2 linked regions of the Prosthecobacter sp. genome follow. The protein of the gene in region 1 interacts with the protein of each later gene in a pairwise test. Links are inferred from orthologs where the notes say so. Each region holds a gene or a part of one and is shown in the gene's direction. Other genes may lie near its edges.

Region 1 (3,406 bases):
CTTAACACCCGCCAGCACGATGAGACCGATCTCGAACGCATCCACGAGGTTCTCTCTCAATTCCCCGGCACTCTTCCCGTCTTCCTCGAGATCAGTCAAAACGGCCACAAGGCCCGTTTGGAAGTGGGCGAGGAACTGCGTGTCACCCCCAGCCCTGATCTGCGCCGTGCGCTAACAGTTTGGTTGTAGGTCACTCCACCGGCACCGCGACCTTCTCGCCGAGAAACTTCGGCCGTGTGCCGAGCACGTTCACATCCAGCACCGCCTTCACGCAGGCCAGTTTCTCGCGTAGGAACGTCTTCACCGACAGTGTCACCGGCACGGCCTTCGCGTTCAAGCCCCACGCTTCGATCTCAAATGCCCGAGCCAGATAGATCGCCCGCGCATTATGAAATCCCTGTGAAACAAAAATCAGCCGCTGCTGCCCGAACACTTCCTTGGCCCGCACCACCGAGTCCAGAGTGCGGAAACCTGCGTAATCACACACAATCCGCGACTCAGGCACGCCCATCTGCACCAGCACGCGCTTCATCTCCGTCGGTTCATCGTAACCCCGCGTGCCATTGTCTCCGCTGACGATCAACGCCTTCACCTTGCCCGCCTTGAACAACGCGGCAGCCGCTTCCATGCGCGGGAGGAAGAACAAATTGGCCCTTCCATCGGCCAAGCGCGGTGAAGTGCCCAAAACAACCGCCACCGGAGCCTCTGGCACCGCTTTCATGTCATCGAAACAGCTCCCTTTCGCCGTTCTCGCGACCCACCACTCGCACCCAAACACGAATGCGACACCCAGCGCCGCCAAAACGGCGATTCGCGACCACCAACGCTTGAGAGATGCCTTCATCTCAAACTCCTCCCGTCACTTCACACAGCCTTCAAGCCCGCGCTTCTATCATTTTGCCAAATCCCATTCACGGCCCACTATCCACTGAATCTCATGCGTCCCCAACAACCCATCGCCCGTCAGAACCGCCACTCCAGCTCCGACAACAAGGTGCGCATCTATGAGGAGGGCGACATCGCCACGTTGCTCGAAGGCAAGGAAAGTCCGCTGGTGCTCATTCTCGACTGCGTGCAGGACCCGCATAATCTCGGTGCCTGCCTGCGCACCGCTGACGCGGCCGGTGTCTGTGCTGTCATCATGCCGAAGGACAAATCCGCGCCGATCAGTGAAACCGTCGTGCGCGTGGCCTGCGGCGGGGCGGAGAACATCCCGCTCATCCGCGTGACCAATCTCGTCCGCGCGATGGACAAGCTCAAGGAACTCGGCATCTGGCTCGTCGGCACAGGCGATGAAGCCACGCAGAGCCTCTACGACATCGACCTCAAAGGCGGCATCGGCATCGTCATGGGCGCGGAAGGCCCCGGCATGCGCCGCCTCACCGGGGAGCACTGCGACTTCCTCGTTAAGATCCCCATGGCAGGCAAAGTCGAATGTCTCAACGTCTCCGTCGCCACCGGCGTGTGCTTGTTTGAGTGCGTGCGCCAGCGACAGCCGAAGAAGTGAAGCCTCTGAGTATTGTAGTCCCGCCTTTAGGCGGCTCTGGAGTGACCGGCTAAAAACTCAGATCAAAACGGCGCAGGCCCAAACAGTAGGTCTTTGATGTCTTGATCGCCCACAGACGCGCTGTCACGGCGACCACGAGGCGGCGGTGGTCCCGGACCTCCACGGCGCTGCTCCGGCTCCTCCGGAGTCTTGCCGAGCACGATGTCCCAAGTGCCGACGAGTTCCTGGCTCTCCTTGCTGACCGGTTTGAACTCACGAATCACCGAAAGGCGCTGCGCATCGGTGCCCATGCCACGCAGGATGCCATCGCGGTCATTCTGCGGCACACCGGCGATGAACAACTGGGTGGTCAGCATGCGCTTGTCGCCTTGTTTCACCGCGATGTGCCAGTGAATCGTGCGGCCCGTGTAGAGGCCGGGTTTGATCGTGCGGAAGCGGTACTCGCCCTTCGCGTTCGTGGTGATCTTGCCAAAGCCCTGAAACTGTGGATCGCGCTCCTTGCCCTTCTGCGTGCCACGGCTGTGGATGTAGCAGCCGTTCGTGTCTGCCTGCCAGAGTTCGATGACGTGATTGGAAAGCGGCTTGCCATCCGCATTCAGCAAACGCCCGCCAAACTCCGTCACGATGCCGCCTGCGGGCGCTTTGCCGCCGATGATCTGCGTTAAATCGTTGTCCTGATCCAGCGGTAGATGGTCGGGATAATACGGCCCCTCCGTCGCACGCGGCGTGAGTGCGAGCGCCTCGGCGTAAAGATCGCTCGTGATGATGCCGCCAGTGGTGAGAAGCAGGCTGCGGAGAAGGGCGCGGCGGCTTTGCGGAATGTGGAAGAAGGTCGTGTTCATGGTGTTCCTTGCTTCAACTTTGATTGTCGGATGTGGTTTCGGGGTTTCCTCACCACTGTGGTTTCAAAACGACCGGCTTTTGGCCCGCCGCATGCACCTCATACCAGCCGGGGAAGCCGCGCCATTTCACCATGCCGTTCGCGTCGGTCATCAATGTCACCTCGGTGCGCCATTTTCGACCGATCCATTCCTCCAGCACCTCACCACGCTTGCGGATGCTCCAGTCCTTGTTCCATGAGGCCGCCTCTGGTATCCAGTGCGAGCCTTCCCAGAAGCCCCAGAGAAGAAAACTCGTGTAAGCCGGATGGCTGAAGACGGCGATGAGCACATCACGCGTGTAGTCCGCCGCCAGTTCCTCGTCCTCGGTGGTCACGATGTCGTATTCCGTGATGGACTGATGCGGCACGATCCTCGCGAAACGATCCGTCACCGCCAGCAGATGCTCCGGGGACGGCAGGTAGCTCTCATGGAAGTGCGCCTGGTTGCCGAGACCCGCGACCGTGAAGCCGTCGGCGTTCAGCGCCTCGATGTAGGCAAAAGTGTCGTCATGCTGCGGCCCTGGTCGGAAGACCTGATCCTCATTGATGAAGAAAGGCAGCTTCGTGAGCGATCTTGCCAGCGTGAAGACCTCGCGGTCGAGCTTTTCCAGGCCGGGGCGCTTGTTCAGCATGTCCGCGCCATCCCAGGCGATGGGATGATTGATCACGTCCCACTCGACGACGCGATCCTTCACAAAGGCCAGGCGCTCTCGCACACTGTCGAGCGTGCGCTCGCGAATTACCGCGTTGTCCTTGATGCCGTGCAGATTGAACGGCGTGGCCACCTGCATGAGGTAATGACCTCGCACGTCGATGTGCCGCTCGGCGAACCAGGCGAAGGCCTTGTCCAGCTCCGCGTTACGGCTCGATTTGCGCGCGGCATCAAAATCCGGCGACCAATTGCCATCCTTCAGGTCATTCTCAAAAACCACGATGCTGAAGAGCTTGTCCACGATCTCGCGGTAGCGCCGGTCATCTTCACTTTCGCCGCTGAAGCGTTTCGCCACTACCGCAGAGCC
Region 2 (4,277 bases), on another replicon or contig:
CGGCATCGCCCTCGGCTCGAATCTCGGTGATCGCGCTGAAAACATGAGGCGCGGCATCGAACTGCTGCTCGAACGTATTCCCGGTGTGAAACTGACTGCCCGCGCACCGGTCTATGAAACCGAACCGGTCGGTTGCGCGCCTGGCACACAATCGTTTCTGAACACGGTCATCGAGATCGAGGCCGATTGCCTGCCCCACGACTTGCATGCGCACCTCAAGGCCGTCGAATCCGCCTTGGGCCGCCCGGAGCAGCGGGAACGCAATTCACCGCGCACGCTCGATCTCGATCTGCTCTATGCGGACGCTGTCATCAGTGACGATCCCGAACTCATCCTCCCGCATCCCCGGCTGCACCTCCGCCGCTTTGTGCTGCAACCGCTGGCCGATATCCGGCCTGATTTGGTGCTGCCCGGTCAGCAGCATTCGGTGGCCGAATTGCTGGTGCATCTGCCGCCATGATGCAGAACAGGCAGTTACGCGCTTGTTCGTCAGGCAAAGCGATGCTTCTTGGCAGTCATGACTGAAGCCACCCAACCGAACTCTGACCCTGGACGCTGGATTCGCTTCGCCCTCGTCATGCTGCCCGCTGGAACGATCCTGCTCGGCATCGCCTCGTTTGGCATCTGGCAGTGGAAGAAGGATCAGGCGGCGGATCGTTCCTTCAAGTATGCGATGGCGCTGCGGCGTCCGATCAGTGTGGAAGGCATCCAGCGGCATGCGGACATCGTGCGCGAGGCCTTGGGCAAACCGGATCGTTATCTGAGCATCCCCGGCTACCTGGAATCGACCATGGGCGCGGAGAACATGGGCTACACGGTGCGGCGCGCACGATTTGGCGATGACCGCTCCACCATTGATGCCGAACTGACCGGCAAAACACGCCCGCGTGAGATCGTGATGGCGCTGGCGCTTTACAGCGAGGATGCGACACGCTTTGGAAGAACGTCACTGGCCATCGCAGAATTGATGAGCATCGCGCATGAGGTCACAGGCCAGTCAGTGGCACGCTCACTGCGTTTTGCGGTGATCCCCGACACGCCTGAGGCCGTGGCGCAGCTGCAAGACGGGTTGAGGCGTGATAATGAGCGCGTGATGTATCTCTTTGTGCTGGGAGCGCCAGACATTAACCAGCTAGGCCGCGTCACCCGCGCCCTGGACACAGCTGCCAAAGGCACCCGTGTGGTTGCCCGTCCTGCCACCCTCACGCCGCAGGAGTCATTGCCATCCGCCCACGAACTCAAGGCGCTGCTGCTGCACGCCGCCGAACGCCCATGATCGTCACCTGCCGCCAGATGCAGCAATGCGAGGAAGCCGCGTTCGCACGCGGAGTGAGCGCGGCCGCATTGATGGAGGAAGCAGGACGCGGCATCGCGGACGTGGTGCGGCAATTCGCGCCGCGTGCAGGTTCGCTGGTGCTGTTTCTCGGCAAGGGCAACAACGCCGGTGATGCGCTCGTCGCGGCACGGGAACTCGTCGCGGAAGGCTGGAAGCTGCATGCGCGGCTGAGTTGTGAGCCGGAGGCGATGAAGGATCTGCCACGCAGACATTTCGCTTCGATTCGCAGCCATGTGCGGGTGATTGAAGACGCGACAACGTTTGATTTTCCTGCCGGGCCGCTCGTGAGCCTTGATGGTTTGCTTGGCATCGGTGCGCAAGGACCGATGAAGCCCGAATTGCAGACGCTGGCGCGTGAGATGAACACGCTGCGCACGCAAAAGCACGCGCTGACCATCGCGATGGACATTCCCTCCGGTCTCGATGGCGATCATGGCGATGCCTGTGTGGATGCTGTCGAGGCCGATCTGACCGCCGTGGTGGCGCAGATCAAGGCAGGCTTGCTCGAAGATGGTGCGGATCATTACGTCGGACGCATCGTGCTGGTGCCATTGCGTGCATTGGCGGAGTGCGAAGGCGATGCGTCCGCGCAAGCGCTCACACCGGGTGTGCTGCGTTCCTGGCTGCCACGGCGTCCGCATGACATGCACAAGGGCGAGGCTGGGCGCGTCGGCATCATCGCCGGTTCACCGGGATTTCTCGGCGCGGCGGAGCTGGCCTGCCGTGGTGCTTTGCGTGCCGGCGCGGGGCTCGTCACGCTGCTGGTGAAGGAGGACGTGTATCCTCTAATCGCTCCCCGCGTGCCTGCGGAAGTGATGGTGAAGGCCGTGGATGACTATCGCGACGTGCTGGAGATGCGATTCGATGCGCTGGCGATTGGTCCTGGGCTTGGTTTTGATCACGAGAAGGAAATCCTCGATGTGCTGCGACAGGCGAAGATGCCAACCATCGTCGATGCGGATGCGTTGACCCTGCTGGCGCAGCATCCTGAGATTTTGGACAAGACCGGCAAGCTTCCGCGCCTCATGACACCGCATCCGGGTGAACTGGACCGGCTGCTGCGCAATTACCCCGGCTGGCACGGCATGAGCCGCCGCAAAGTCACCGAGGCGCTCGTTGAAACGGCTCCGGGCCGCACGCTGCTGCTCAAAGGCGCGCGCACGGTCATCGCCACACGCGGCCAGCCGACGCTCTTCAACACCACCGGCCACCCCGGCATGGCAAGCGGTGGCATGGGCGATGTGTTGTCCGGCGTGTGTGCCGCCTGGGCCGCGCAGCGCATCCCGCTGCATCGCACGGCAGGTCTGGCGGCCTGGTTGTGCGGTCGCGCGGCGGAAATCGCGCTCACGCGGGATCACATCGCCGCTGAATCGCTTTGCGCGGGCGATGTGGCGGCGCATCTCGGCGGCGCGTTGCTTGATTTGAAGGAAGACCGCTTCTAAAGCTGCGTCCATGGCCGCGCACGCTGACACCTTCTCCATTCCCACCCGGGGCAAGGGCACCTACGAGATCACGGAACGTTGCCAACAGATCGTGCGCACCAGCGGCATCCACACCGGCACGGCGACGGTTTTCGTGCAGCACACGAGCGCGAGCCTGGTGATCTACGAGAACGCCGATCCCTCCGCACGCACGGACCTGCACAGCTTCTTTGACCATCTCGTGCCGGAAGACACGCCCTACTTCGTTCACACGCACGAAGGCCCGGATGACATGCCGAGCCATCTGCGCATGGCGCTGACGCGCACCTCCGAAGTAATCCCCGTCGTGAATGGCCGCCTCGCGCTCGGCACCTGGCAGGGCATTTTTCTCTTCGAACACCGCCGTGCGCCGCACACGCGCAGCATTGTCGTCAGCGTGGTGGGAGAAAAGTAGCCACAACCAGCTCAATCACGATGCATCACCGATCCTTCCACACTTTTGCCACCGCCTGGGCTCTCATGCTGAGTTTGTGTTCATGCGCCGGGACCCGTTTTTATCAGAAGGTAGACGGCCAGGGAGTCATCGTGGGCCGCCCGTGCATTGAGTGGATGAAGCCTGACCGGTTCGTGTATGCGCGGAACAAGAATCCGGTGTTTTCATTCAAACGCCCCAATGGCGAAGTCATCAAGCCCGGCAGCATCGAGACAGATGGCGGCAGCATTCCGCATCTTCTATGGGCGCAGAAGGGTTTTTCACCGTGGACCTATGCCCCGGCCTACCTGATCCACGACTGGCTTTATGAGGCGCACCGGCGCAAAGTCCCGGCAGGAGTCGATCCGAAAGGCAACGATCTCTACTACACCAAGGAACAGGCGGACTGGATCATGGCGGAAGTCATCAAATGCCAGATGGAGCGCCCCTCTGATTTTGACACCAGAAAGTCTGCCGCTCATTTGAGAACGATCTATTGGGCGGTGAGCAAGTTTGGCAACACCGCATGGAACGGAGAAGCACATCCCATTGATGAAGGAGAATCGTTCATCAGCGACACATTGATGAATCTGCCCTTGCTGCCTGCGTTCGGCTCCTTGAAGGACCAACTGACCCCCGTGCCTGCAAAGCCGGAGCAGAAGGGATCGAGAACACCTCAGGAATAGCGAACGGCATCCATCAAAGCGCCTTCAGGTAATCGAAGGTGTAGAGACCGGTGTTGTGGCCGTCGCTGAAGTCGAACTGGATGGCGTAACCGCCGATCATGCGCCAGTCCTTCACAGTGACGCCGGGAAAGGCTTTCTGGTTGGTGCCACCGATCTTGTTGCCAAGCAGGTCGCGCTCGCCGGTGTTTTCGGCACTCGGCGAAGCAGCGCGGAGCTTTTCCATGGCGATGAACTGTTCCGAGCCATCGCTCCAGACGAGGGCGACTTCAGTGCCGATGAGTTCGAGGCGGGTGGGAGACATGGAAAGCAGAATGATGAATGAAGAACGCTTGGAAAGCAAAAGGGACGCCTTTGGAGCGTCC

Evidence for each region. The genes of interacting proteins can lie anywhere in the genome.
Region 2: the proteins of rlmB (region 1) and U1A53_RS24020 interact in binary tests that used the Escherichia coli proteins (3 or more experiments, as listed by UniProt). The link is inferred for Prosthecobacter sp. from one-to-one orthologs.

The regions. Positions count from the first base shown.
Region 1 is NZ_JAXMIH010000006.1:74,123-77,528, reverse strand. What follows is about bases 1-2,722. They hold rlmB (23S rRNA (guanosine(2251)-2'-O)-methyltransferase RlmB), read left to right. Parts: upstream 1-937; coding sequence 938-1,507; downstream 1,508-2,722. Other genes in these bases: U1A53_RS03170 (endo-1,4-beta-xylanase), read right to left, coding at 2,399-2,722; U1A53_RS03175 (hypothetical protein), read right to left, coding at 1,570-2,349; U1A53_RS03185 (ElyC/SanA/YdcF family protein), read right to left, coding at 191-721; dnaE (DNA polymerase III subunit alpha), read left to right, coding at 1-189. Also shown: more of U1A53_RS03170, read right to left, coding at 2,723-3,406. UniProt on the Escherichia coli protein: Specifically methylates the ribose of guanosine 2251 in 23S rRNA.
Region 2 is NZ_JAXMIH010000024.1:102,797-107,073, forward strand. The notes cover bases 526-3,525. They hold U1A53_RS24020 (NAD(P)H-hydrate dehydratase), read left to right. Parts: upstream 526-1,272; coding sequence 1,273-2,778; downstream 2,779-3,525. Other genes in these bases: U1A53_RS24015 (hypothetical protein), read left to right, coding at 526-1,276; U1A53_RS24025 (secondary thiamine-phosphate synthase enzyme YjbQ), read left to right, coding at 2,789-3,211; U1A53_RS24030 (DUF1353 domain-containing protein), read left to right, coding at 3,367-3,525. Also shown: folK (2-amino-4-hydroxy-6-hydroxymethyldihydropteridine diphosphokinase), read left to right, coding at 1-460; more of U1A53_RS24015, read left to right, coding at 518-525; more of U1A53_RS24030, read left to right, coding at 3,526-3,915; U1A53_RS24035 (DUF971 domain-containing protein), read right to left, coding at 3,929-4,216. UniProt on the Escherichia coli protein: Bifunctional enzyme that catalyzes the epimerization of the S- and R-forms of NAD(P)HX and the dehydration of the S-form of NAD(P)HX at the expense of ADP, which is converted to AMP.